Regions from separate parts of the Brochothrix thermosphacta DSM 20171 genome, predicted to be linked through region 2. Evidence: predicted binding sites of a transcription regulator. Region 2 holds the regulator's gene; the other holds the start of a gene.
The links. Region 2 encodes LexA, which represses DNA repair genes until DNA is damaged. Its sites were predicted from a motif close to CGAACATATGTTCG; they were not measured.
Positions count from the first base shown of each region.

Region 1: the regulator LexA is predicted to act here: its motif matches at 4,287-4,300, upstream of uvrB (excinuclease ABC subunit UvrB).

Region 1 covers NZ_CP145608.1:252,861-259,862, reverse strand. The annotation lists gene uvrA (excinuclease ABC subunit UvrA) at 1-2,248, opposite strand, end outside; gene uvrB (excinuclease ABC subunit UvrB) at 2,266-4,227, opposite strand; gene V6S17_RS01265 (DUF2198 family protein) at 4,414-4,656, opposite strand; gene V6S17_RS01260 (HD domain-containing protein) at 4,653-5,297, opposite strand; gene V6S17_RS01255 (heavy metal translocating P-type ATPase) at 5,430-7,002, opposite strand, start outside.
Region 2 covers NZ_CP145608.1:1,396,602-1,403,603, reverse strand. The annotation lists gene hemB (porphobilinogen synthase) at 1-694, shown strand, start outside; gene V6S17_RS07115 (uroporphyrinogen-III synthase) at 710-1,420, shown strand; gene V6S17_RS07110 (cysteine hydrolase family protein) at 1,451-1,951, opposite strand; gene lexA (transcriptional repressor LexA) at 2,155-2,757, opposite strand; gene yneA (cell division suppressor protein YneA) at 2,906-3,238, shown strand; gene V6S17_RS07095 (choloylglycine hydrolase family protein) at 3,331-4,332, opposite strand; gene tkt (transketolase) at 4,884-6,875, shown strand.

The DNA.
Region 1 (7,002 bases), 1.1 Mb from region 2:
CAATTTTAATAATACCATCGCCACGACAAGCTTCACAGCGACCACCTTTCACATTAAAACTAAAACGACCTTTTTTATAGCCACGTACTTTCGCTTCATTTGTCGCGGTGAATAAATCACGAATGTCATCAAATACACCTGTATACGTCGCTGGGTTCGAACGTGGTGTTCGACCAATAGGCGATTGATTAATATCAATTATTTTCTCAATGTGTTCCATACCTGTGATCTTTTTATGTTTACCAGGTTTAACATTCGCACGATTGACATGACGCGATAATGCTTTACGCACAATTTCATTCACAATAGTACTTTTACCAGAACCCGAGACACCGGTTACTGTTGTAAAGGTATTTAATGGGACTGTAAAATCAATATTCTTCAAATTGTTTTCTGTTGCCCCGGTTACTTTTAAGAAGTTACCGTTACCTTTACGTCTTTCTGTTGGAACCGTAATAAACTTTTTACCGTTTAAATATTGCCCGGTTAATGACTTGCGGTTCTTCATGACTTTTTCTGGCGTTCCAGCAGCAACAATTTCACCACCATGTTCACCCGCACCAGGGCCAACATCAATTAAATAATCGGCAGCCATCATCGTATCTTCATCATGTTCAACGACAATTAATGTGTTTCCGATGTCACGCATTTCTTTCAATGCATCAATCAAACGCGCGTTATCACGCTGATGTAACCCGATAGAAGGCTCATCTAAGATATAAAGAACACCTGTCAATTTTGAACCGATTTGAGTTGCCAAACGAATACGTTGGGCTTCCCCACCTGATAATGTTCCTGCTGTACGCGCTAAAGTTAAGTACTCCAAACCGACGTTATCAAGAAAACCTAAACGGTTACAAATTTCTTTAACGATGGGTTCTGCTATTTGAGCGTCTTGTGCACCTAAAGTAAGTGCTTCAACCCATTTAACCGAATCAACAATTGCCAATTCACAAATTTCACCAATATGGCGTCCTGCAATTTTAACTGAACGCGCTTTTTCATTAAGACGGTAACCAGAACACGCTTTACACGGTTGTTCTGCCATATAACCCATCATTGTATCACGCACAAAATCAGAATTTGTTTCTTTGTAACGACGCTCAATATTTGTCATCACACCTTCAAACGGAATATCAACATCTTTGGTATTCCCAAAATCGTTGGTGTAATGAAAATGGAATAAGCGCTCACCAGAACCGTTTAATAACAGCTGTTGATCATCCGCACTTAAGTCCGCAAACGGTGTATCCATATCGATATTAAAATCGTGACACGCACTTGCTAACATTTGTGGGTAATATTTTGAACTGATTGGATTCCATGCGACAAACGCACCTTCATTAAGTGTTTTCTGCATATCAGGTATCACTAACTCGATATCCGCTTTTAATGTTCTTCCTAACCCATCACATGTTTCACATGATCCGTATGGTGCATTGAAAGAAAACAGTCTAGGTTCAAGTTCCCCAACGTTAAAACCACAATAAGGACACGCATAATGTTCACTAAAGAGTAGTTCCTCACTCTCAGCGACATCAATGACTGCATAACCATCTGCTAAACGTAAAGCGGCTTCCAATGAATCTGACAAACGTGTTTCGATGCCTTCTTTTACAACAATACGGTCAATAATAATATCAATATTATGTTTTTTATTTTTTTCCAACGTAATCTCATCTGAGACATCATAAAGCTCCCCATCAACACGGACACGAACATAACCTTCTTTTTTGATATCTTGTAAGAGCTTTTTATGTTCACCTTTTTTTCCACGAACAAGCGGTGATAATATTTGAATACGTGAGCGTTCTGGCAAAGCCATAATACGTTCAACCATTTTCTCAATCGTTTGCGCTTTAATTTCGATATTGTGATTTGGACAAATAGGATGGCCGACACGTGCATAAAGCAAACGTAAATAATCATTAATTTCAGTTACTGTCCCGACTGTTGAACGCGGATTATGGCTCGTCGTTTTTTGATCGATTGAAATCGCAGGCGATAAGCCTTCGATTGTATCCACATCAGGTTTATCCATTTGACCTAAAAATTGACGTGCGTATGCCGACAATGATTCAACATAACGACGTTGTCCCTCAGCGTATAGCGTGTCAAATGCTAACGATGATTTACCAGAGCCTGATAGCCCAGTGATCACTACTAATTTATCGCGCGGAATTACCACATCGATATTCTTTAAGTTATTAACGCGTGCGCCTTGCACACTGATTTCATTTTTTCTCACCATTTCGTATGGCCTCCCTACTCTTCTTCATCACTTGTTTTGAGTGCTAATATTTTATCACGAATCGCTGCAGCCGTTTCAAAATCGAGCATACGGGCTGCCTCTTTCATGTCATCTTCTAATTCCGCGATTGTACGTGTATCGATTACTTCTTCAACCTCTTCAACGACATCCGTATTACCCGCAGAAACAACTTCGTGAATCGCTTTCTTAATCGTCGTTGGTGTAATACCATGTTCTTCATTATAAGCTTTTTGAATAATACGACGACGTTCCGTTTCATCCAATGCTTTTTGCATCGAATCAGTAATACGATTCGCATACATTAACACGTGACCGTTGGCATTACGAGCCGCGCGTCCCATCGTTTGAATAAGTGAGCGCTCAGAACGTAAGAAACCTTCCTTATCGGCATCTAAAATGGCAACAAGAGAAACTTCTGGAATATCAATTCCCTCTCTTAACAAGTTAATTCCAACTAACACATCAAACTTACCACGACGTAAATCTTGTAATATTTCTAAACGTTCAATCGTCTTCACCTCTGAATGGAGGTACTGCACTTTAATGCCTAACTCTTTGAGATAATCTGTTAAATCTTCCGACATTCGTTTTGTCAAAGTTGTAATTAATACCCGTTCGTCCACTTCAATCCGCTTATTAATTTCACCAATAAGATCGTCAATTTGACCATCAATTGGACGGATTTCAACTTCGGGATCAAGCAAACCTGTCGGACGAATAATTTGTTCAATAACATCTGGATTTTGTTCCAATTCATAAGGACCTGGTGTTGCTGAAATATAAGTAATTTGATTGACGTGTTCTTCGAATTCTTCCAAGCGTAACGGGCGGTTATCAAGTGCTGATGGTAAACGGAAGCCATAATCGACAAGCATTTGTTTACGCGCTTGATCCCCATTAAACATCCCTCTAATTTGCGGCATTGTCACATGCGATTCATCAATAATAATTTGGAAATCATCTGGAAAGTAATCAATCAATGTATGAGGTGTTGAACCTGGCGGGCGTAATTCAATTTGTCGTGAATAGTTTTCCACTCCTGAACAATAACCAATTTCTTCCAACATTTCTAAATCATAGTTTGTGCGCTGTTCCAAACGTTGCGCTTCAATTAACTTCCCTTCATCACGAAAGTATTTGAGCTGTTCAGCCAACTCAACACGGATATTTTGCATCGCTACTTCCATTTTTTCAGGTGCTGTCACAAAGTGAGTCGCAGGGAAAATCGTTACATGCTCACGGTCAGCGATTATTTCGCCTGTTAAGGCATCCATTTCACGAATTCGTTCGATTTCATCGCCAAAAAATTCAATACGCAAACAACGTTCACTACGTGAAGCTGGGAAAATTTCCACAACATCCCCGCGCACACGAAAACGCCCGCGTTGAAAATCAATGTCGTTACGTTCAAATTGAATGTCGACCAAACGACGCAATAATGTATTGCGTTCAATTTCCATCCCTTCACGTAAAGAAATCAGACGATCAAAATAAGATTTTGGATCACCTAAACCATAGATACAAGATACACTGGCAATAACAATTGTATCGCGACGCTCTAGTAATGAGGCGGTAGCAGAATGTCGCAGTTGATCAATTTCGTCATTCACACTCGAATCTTTTTCAATATAAAGATCTTTTGATGGCACATAGGCTTCTGGTTGAAAAAAATCATAATAACTAACAAAATACTCCACAGCGTTTTCCGGAAAGAACTCCTTGAACTCACTATAAAGTTGCCCTGCTAACGTTTTATTGTGAGCGATGACAAGGGTCGGCTTATTTAAATCTCGAATCACATTCGAGACAGTAAATGTTTTCCCTGTTCCTGTTGCGCCTAACAAAGTTTGCTGTTTAACGCCATTTTTCAGGTTTTTCACTAATTTTTCAATTGCTCGTGGTTGATCACCCGCAGGTTGATACGGTGATTCTAATTTAAATGTCTCGTTACCCATTATTTACGCTCCTTTTAATATATTCATACTCTGATTTTAGCAGAAAAAACACCAAAAAGCGAAAATACGTTCGCTTTTTAAGAAAAAAAAGAATAGCGTTAAAAACGCTATCAGATTTTTTAAAAAGTACGATTACTTTTATTAAAGGTTTTTTAAAGACGACAAGAAAAAGAACAACAATCGTGTTTATTGCTCTTTTCCTTCCTCATTCTTCTTTTTAAAGTAATTCACAATTATTAAACCGACTGTAATAGAAAAAGCATCTACTATGATTATTGCTAGGCTATTTGTATACCCTAAAAAAGCACTCGTCATAATCAGAATAACAGTTAAAACAACTGCCATAATGCGACTATATGTTACTTTTGTTAATACGATAACCATTAACATCGGCAACAATAGTGCCGATAAAAAAACATCTAAACTCATTTGCGTGTCGCTTCTTTCAACAACGCTTGTGTAGTGGTTGCAAGATGACTTGCGCTGGCATCATTTTGTTTTAATACATCTGGCAAGATTTCTTCAATAAAATAAGTAACAGAAGCTAAATGACGGTATTTGATGATTGTTTCCAATGCTTCAGCATAAATTTCAAAGAAAAGCGGTTCACTATTGCCTTGTTGAATTTCAGCATAAGATTCGTAAAGTAAATCAACTTTATCTGCGACAGCTAAAATTTGACCTTCTAACGTTTCATCTTTACCTTCTTTAAAAAAACGTGCAAAATCAGCTTGAAAACGCTCAGGAATTTCTTTGCTAATAAAATTTTGAGTCATACTATGTTCAACATCGCTTAACATTTCACGAAGTTCTACAGATGCGTATTTTACAGGTGTTTTAATATCACCAATAAACAATTCTGAATAATCATGATTTAATGATTTCTCATAGAGCGAACGCCAATCAATCGTTTGGCCGGATTGTTCTTCTACAACGCCTAAAAATTGTGCAATTTGAGCCACCTTAAAACTATGTGCTGCCACATTATGTGGTTGATATTTAAATTTACCTGGGCAACGTACGATTAATTCTAAATCGGATAAGCTACCAAAAAAGTGATGAATTCCCATATTTTCACATCCTTCAGTCTTTTCTATTTCTCGTAATCATATCATAAAACAGGTCTTTTTGCCCACTTTAGTCATCGTAAAAAAACCACCTCTTTAAAGGTGGTTTTAATTTATGGTACTTAGCTTAACTTATTACTCTTCAACTTTCTTTCCAACCAACAATTCTTTTTCGGCTTTACTTGGAATTAAAAGCGTGAGACTTATCAACGTTACTAGCACTGTTGCTCCCATATCTGATAAGATAGCAAACCACAATGTGAGCCAGCCTGGAATCGTCAATAATAGCGCGATGATTTTCAATCCTAACGCAATACCAATGTTCCAATGAATGACACGTTGTACTTTGTGTCCAATATCAACAACAAATGGTAAACGTTTTAAATGACTCTGCATTAAGACGACATCTGCAACTTCAATTGCTGAATCGCTCCCTTGACCCATCGCAATCCCAACTTGTGCAGTTGCTAAAGCAGGTGAATCATTGATACCATCACCCACCATGGCCACTAAACGTTTTTCTTTTGCTTCTTTAATATAAGCCACTTTATCTTCTGGTAATAGATTAGCTTTAAACTGATCAAGCCCTGCTTTTTCTGCCATTAATTGCGCACTCTCTGCATTATCTCCTGTGAGCATTGTCACTTGTTTAACACCACTGCGTTTAAGCGCAGCCACTGTTTCTTTTGCTTCCTCACGCAATTGATCACGAATACCGAAAATAGCAAGAATGTCTGTTTTTGTGCCCAATATAGCAACGGTCATACCTTCTTTAAGCATTAAATCATACGCATGTTTTGCATCAATAGACCACGTTGCTTCTTCAAACAAACGATTATTTCCCAAGAAATAACTTGTGTCTTCAGTTGTCATTTCAAGGCCTTTACCCGCGATTGTTCTAACAGACCCATCTGCTAAGGTATTGTTGGCCCCCTGTTTTTCGGCTTCTGTAATAAGCGCTAATGCAAGTGGATGATGTGATTCACCTTCCATTTTACGAACAATTTCAAAGACATTAATCGTTGGATCAGCCGGCGCTAACCATGTTGATACCACGCTTAATTCACCTTTAGTCAATGTCCCTGTTTTATCCATTACCACTTCATCTAACTTCGCAAGTTGTTCAAGGAACACGCCGCTTTTAACGAGTACGCCAATTTTTGCACTACGTGTTAAACCAGCCATTAGAGCAATGGGTGATGATAAAACCAGTGCACAAGGACAACCGATAATTAAAATCGCTAACCCTTGGTAGACCCATAGATTCCAATCACCTGTAATTGCACCCGGTACTAACATCACGAGCATCGCTAATACTAAAATAACAGGGGTATAAAAACGAGCGAACTTATCAATCGCCAACTCTAACGGCGTTTGTTGACTTTGAGCTTCTTCTACTAGAGCAAAAATTTTCGCCATCGATGATTCTTTGTATACCTTTGTAATGCTTAATATCAACGTACCATCTTGATTAACTGCGCCACCAAAAACATCGTCGCCCTCCCGTTTCTTAACTGGAACAGCTTCTCCTGTAATTGCAGCTTCATTGACGTTGCTACTGCCTGAATAAACACGGGCATCAGATGGGATTTTTTCACCCGCTTTAACAATAACTTTATCGCCAACTGCTAAGTTTTCAATACCAACTTCGCGCTCTTTACCGTCAATAATCAGCGTCGCTGTTTCTGGTGCCAACGACAATAAACTC
Region 2 (7,002 bases):
GCATGGTATTATTCAAGAGGCCACACGTTACATTAAAACGCGTTATCCTGACTTGATTGTAATTGCAGATACATGTCTATGTGAATACACAGATCATGGCCACTGTGGTGTGATTGAGGGAGAGACCATTTTAAATGATGAGTCGTTAGCAATCCTCTCTCAAACAGCAGTTTCACAAGCTGAGGCAGGTGCAGATATTATCGCTCCGTCTAATATGATGGATGGTTTTGTGTATGCAATTAGACAAGCACTTGATAAAGCGGGATACGAAAATATTCCCATTATGTCGTATGCTGTGAAATATGCCTCTGCTTATTATGGTCCATTTCGTGATGCAGCAGACGGTGCACCTCAGTTTGGTGATCGTAAATCGTATCAAATGGATCCTGCCAATCGTCGTGAAGCAAAACGTGAAGCAGCATCAGATGTCGCTGAAGGGGCGGATTTTCTAATCATAAAACCAGCAATGGCGTATATGGATATTATTCGTGATACTCGTAATGCACATGATTTACCCATTGTCGCTTATAACGTGAGTGGTGAATACGCCATGGTTAAAGCAGCTGCACAAAATGGTTGGATTGAAGAAGAGAAAATAGTAATGGAAACACTTTTGGGTATGAAACGTGCGGGTGCAGATATCATCATGACGTATCATGCGAAAGATGTTTGTCGTTGGATCGATCAAGCTTAAAAAGGAGGGAAGCCCATGGCACGAATCATTGTGACTCGAATGCCTCATCAAGCAGCAACTTTGTGTCAGTTGATCAATGAGACAGGTCATGAAGCCGTTCTTTTCCCTGTTCTTAAAATTGAGCCTCTAAATCAGGCTGAAATCACAAAAAAATTACGTGCATTAACGGCTGCTGATTTTGTTGTATTCACGAGCCAAAATACCGTTCATCGGGTGTTAGATAGTGGACCCAATAGACAGTTCAAAGCTATTTCAATCGGTCCGGCAACATCGCAGGTATTAGAATCTTATGGTCTTAAACCTGTGATTGAAGCTGCTGATTTTATATCAAGTGGATTGTTTGAGGTTATAGCACAACAACTGAAAGATACAGATCGGATATGGTTACCGCAATCTGCACGAGCAACCAATGAATTAGCAGAAAAGTTAGCGACTGTTTGTGAGGTTGAACATACAAGTGTCTACACTGTCGTTGAAGCAAAAAGAGAACCGTTTCAATTTAAGGCAGATGATACGGTTGTGTTTACAAGTCCTTCGGCTGTTATTGCTTTTATTAACTTATTAACTGCTGAAGAACATCAGTTGTTGTCTCAATTGACATTATTATCGATTGGACCAGTGACAACGGCTGTTATTGTAGAAAAGGGATTAAATGTTGCTTATGAAGCGCATCCTTATCATATAGAAGGTTTTCGTTCGTATTTCAAAAACCAAAAAAAGGTATAAAACAATATGTTTTATACCTTTTTGGTGTAATTAAATAAAAGTGGCAAAGCGATTATCCCATATATTTTCATAAAAACGCACCGTATTTTCTGCACTCATAAAAGCATTAGAATAAGTTGTTGTGCCACCTCTTAACATTTGGATTAAATAACCCAGTGCATGAGCATTTTTTACAGTTGCATCCACACAATATTCGGTTTGAGCACCACAAATTTCGATACGGTTTATATGTTCTTGTTCAAGCAATTCTTTTAAATTAGTCTTATAAAAAGAATTGGCATGTGTTTTTTGAATATAATGAGTCGCTTTTCCCTTGTCCAACGAGGGGATGACTTCCCAAGGGGACTGTCCTTGAATCAAATCTTCGTCAGTATGTTGAACAATGATGATGTTTTTCCCTTGAGACGTATAATCAAGCATACGTTTATTTATTAGAGTAACTAATGAAGATAGATTGAAAATTTCTGTGTCGTTGTAACACACGCCATTCTGTAAATCGATAATGATTAGAGCATCAGCTAAAGGCTTCATCAAAGGACCTCTTTCTTTTTTAATAATGAAATTATAGCATAAATAATTTTAAAGCATTAGCAATGTCATTCATGATTATAGGTATTTTAAAAATGATTTAGTATCCAAAAAAAGAGAAATAAGCAACAAGCTGCCTATTACTCTTTTTTTAATTGTATTAATTATTGTATTAAGATAATTAACCGATGTAGCGAAAGAAAAGGCTACATTTCTCTAAATACACCTACAACTTTACCAAGAATAGATACATTTGGTAAGTAGATGGGTTCCATCGAATCGTTTTCAGGTTGAAGTCGTATACGGTTACTTTCCTTAAAGAATCGTTTACAAGTTGCTTCGTCATCCTCTGTCATAGCAATAACAATATCGTTATCGTAAGCCGTATTTTGTTGGCGGACGATTAATTTATCTCCATCCAAAATACCTGCATTTATCATACTTTCACCGTCAACTTTTAGCATGAATAATGTGGCATCATTGACAAGCATTGATTCAGGAAGCGGGAAGTATTCCTCAACATTTTCTATTGCAGTAATAGGAACACCAGCTGTTACTTTACCAACCAATGGCACATTCACAGTGCCAACTTTAGGTGAATCATCCATTATTTCGATTGCTCTTGGTTTAGAAGGATCGCGTTTGATTAGCCCTTTTTGTTCAAGGCGTTCAAGGTGACCGTGTACAGTAGAACTTGATGCAAGGCCAACTGCTTCACCGATTTCTCGAACAGAGGGCGGATAACCTTTTGATTTTACTTCGTCTTTTAAAAATTCAAATATTTCACTTTGACGTTTAGAAAGTTTCATAATTACACCTCTGTATGGTTTTTTGTATCTTTAGTATACCATTTGCTCTTGACAAATACAAACGTTTGTTCTGTTTTTGTGTTGACAAGAACAAATGTTCGGTATATGATATAAATACGAACATACATTCGACTGGGGGATTTAATTTATGAAAACTTTAATATCACGTATTTGGACTAATTTTTCTTTTGTTATTATCTTTACACTTATTAGTGCTTGTTTTTTCCTAATAGTAGGTTTTAAAACAGCTGGCATAGATGAAAGTAAGTACGAACAATATACTATTGTAGAATCAGATAACCTTTGGACAATTGCTGAAAATTACGCCTCGTCAACTAAAGAAGTACAATCAATGGTGCAATGGATGAGTGAGAATAACGACCTTATTAATGAGAATAAATTGGAAGCGGGCACTAAAATTTACATTCCTGTAAAAAAACAACAGACTGCTGATGAAATCATGTATGCAAATAATGATTAGTCTTTTGAAGTTAATGCATTAAAACTAAATTGAATAAATAAAAACGCTACAATTAACACGATGTTAGTTGTAGCGTTTTTGTATAAAACCCCTTAGTTAAGACAGTTGATATCCTCTTCAGTCTGTACCTTAAATTCCTTATATTCGGTTGAAGCGATAAGTTCATCGTTCAATGTTATTTTTTGAAGTCGTTGGTTGCTATAAACAGCAAAATAAAAACTTAATGATTCGGCGCACATGTAGCTACTGTAACATGTGTAGTCAGGTTCACCTTGTGGATCAATCACCACTCCATTAGGAATACTAACTGATTCCAGAATATGATGAGATAAACTGACGGCTTCAATTTCATTTTCGGGTTGTTTAGAAAAGTTTCTTAAGTAAGCCACTCTCACAAAACGAGCAGGAGGGGTATAGTCACCTGGTAAACCAAATGTACCTGATCCTTGACTGAAAGCTGACAGTTCTTTATTTGCCAGAGTAATCGGTTCATGTTGGTGAGGTGTCACTGTGATGTAGTTGCGTAAATTTGTTTCGTGCCAAGAATAGTCAGGACTATTCGTCATCACCCCGATAGAATCTTCAATGATATTTAAACCATTGGGCATCGGTTCAACAATAATTGTTGCTCCTGTTTTATCAGAAAAGATAAAATGTAGAGGTGGCAATTTACTGATAATGGGGTTGGTATCATTAATAAGTGTAATAGATTCTAGTAACTGTGTTTTGACATCTTCGACCGTTGTTGCTTGCGATAATATGTAGGGGATAACTTTATCAGGAGAAATTGCGAGTGTTTCGTCTGCTGCTGTGTCTTTATAAGTTGCGTAACCTGGAAAATAGAGGGTTGCTCCCATAAGACCTTTTTCATTAATACCATCAAAAAGAATCGGTGAATTATTTAAAATTTGCCCCATACCGATAAAAGCAAATTTTGATGTTGTTGAATCTGACGTTGTATAAGTTAAATCAAATGTTTTGTTGCGTGGAACAAAAACAACTTGTTCCGCCATTTCGATTCCAAAGTCCATTGTTCGAGAAAGCAAATGTTTATTATCTTTTGATGTTAATGTAAAACTACTGCAACCTATCATTCAAATCATCCCTTTTCTTGTTATTTTGTAAAGAGTTAAAAACTTTGTGTGTGTGCTTTAATTATAATCTTAAATCACTAATATTAAAAGCGTTGAGTTAGAAAAGATGTGTCTTATTTACTAATTTTTGCGTTTTTAAATAACAATTTAATGACTAATGACTGCCTATGATAAAAGAATAACTGTATTTCGGGAAAAAGTATCCGTTCAATTCAGAATAATTTCCACCTTATTTAACAAAAGAACCAAAACGACCCAATCATTGGAAAATAATTTGCTTGTGAGGTGTTAACTAACGACAGACTGAATACGCTATCATTTTATTGTTCTAAAAGCAGAGTTAAAATAAAAAATAGGCAATAAACAGCGGTTTTATAAGCTTTTTAATATCTATCTCTAGTGATTTGCGCTGAAATGGTTTATAATAATTCTTGTATGCTTAGTTACATTGCAATTTAGCTGTTTCACGTTTTTAATAACTCAAAAAGTTAGCAGAAAGTGAAGCAGTGTGTAATGGGTATTATTAATATATTTTGAGGGGATGTTTTTAAATGTTTGATAAAGTTGATCAACTCGCAGTGAATTCAATCAGAACTCTTTCAATGGATGCTATTCAAAAGGCCAATTCAGGACATCCAGGTTTGCCGTTAGGTGCAGCACCAATGGCATACACACTATGGTCACGTTTCTTAAACGTTAACCCAAGCAATACAACATGGTCAAACCGTGATCGTTTTGTGCTTTCAGCAGGACACGGTTCAATGTTGTTATACAGCTTGTTACATTTATCAGGTTTCAAATTAAGTATTGAAGACCTTAAAAACTTCCGTCAATGGGATAGTTTAACTCCAGGACACCCTGAATTTGGACATACTGATGGCGTAGAAGCAACAACTGGTCCACTTGGACAAGGTATCGGTATGGCTGTTGGTTTTGCAATGGCAGAACGTCATTTAGCTGGGATGTATAACAAAGATAAATTCAACGTTGTTGACCATTATACATACGCTTTATGTGGTGATGGCGATTTAATGGAAGGTGTTTCAGCAGAAGCGGTTTCAATGGCTGGTCATGAGCAATTAGATAAATTAATTGTCCTTTATGATTCTAATGATATTTCATTAGACGGTGATTTAGATCGTTCATTCTCTGAGAGCGTTCAAAAACGTTTTGATTCTTATAACTGGCAACATTTATTAGTTAAAGATGGTAATGATCTAGCTGAAATTGAAGCGGCAATTGCAGAAGCTAAAGCTAATACTACTCAGCCAACAATTATCGAAATTAAAACAGTTATTGGTTTTGGTTCTCCAAAACAAGGTACAAGTGCTGTCCATGGCGCGCCTCTTGGTCCAGAAGGTATTTCTGAAACAAAAGCTGCTTATGGTTGGGATTTACCAGACTTTACAGTGCCTGAAGAAGTATATGCTCGCTACCAAGCAAACGTTGCTGATCGTGGTGCAAAAGCTGAAACCGAATGGAATGCATTATTTGCTTCTTACAAAGCTGAATACCCAGAATTAGCTCAACAATTTGTTGATTCTTTTGAAGGTAAATTACCTGCAGGTTGGGATGCTGATCTTCCATCATTTGATGAAGGCTCTTCAACAGCTTCTCGTGCATCAAGCGGTGAAGTAATCAATGCAATCGCAGATAAAGTTCCATTCTTCTTCGGTGGTTCTGCCGATTTAGCTGGATCAAATAATACGACTATTAAATCAGATGGTCAATTTACAGTTGATGCTCCAGAACAACGTAATATCTGGTTTGGTGTACGTGAATTCGCAATGGCTACTGCGTTAAACGGTATGTCGCTACATGGTGGTTTACGCGTTTACGGTGGTACGTTCTTCGTATTCTCAGATTACCTTAAAGCAGCAGCTCGTTTAGCTGCAATTCAACACCAACCTGTAACTTACGTGCTAACACATGATTCAGTTGCTGTAGGTGAAGATGGCCCAACACATGAGCCAGTAGAACAACTTGCAAGCTTACGTTCTATTCCGAACATGGTTGTTATTCGTCCAGCGGATGGTAACGAAGTAAAAGCGGCATGGACTATTGCGTTGGAATCACAAGATCATCCAACAGCATTGGTATTGTCTCGTCAAAACTTACCAGTGGTTGCAGGTTCAGCAAGCAAAGCAGCAGACGGCGTTCGTAAAGGTGGTTATGTAATCTCACCATCTACTAAAGATGTTGCTGATGCTATCTTAATTGCTACTGGTTCAGAAGTTAACTTAGCTGTACAAGCACAAGCTGCGTTGGCTGCTAAAGGTACTGATGTTTCTGTTGTCAGCATTCCATCGTTTAACTTGTTTGATAAACAATCAGCTGAATATAAAGAGTCTGTTTTACCAAACGCTGTTCGTAAACGTGTGGGTATTGAAATGGGTAGCTCATTCGGTTGGGGTAAATATGTTGGTTTAGATGGTACTGTTATCGCAATTGATACTTTCGGTGCTTCTGCTCCAGGAGAAAAAATCATCGAGGAATACGGTTTTACAGTTGATAATGTTGTAAAAGCTGTTGAATCTTTATAATCGAATTTAAGAAGAAGTGAGGGGCGGGATACCGCTCCTGCTTTTTTTTGCAAACTCGAAGTAGAAATATCACAGTAGAGTTGATGACAGCTATTGTCATAACGTTAATTATCAAGTACAATAATAG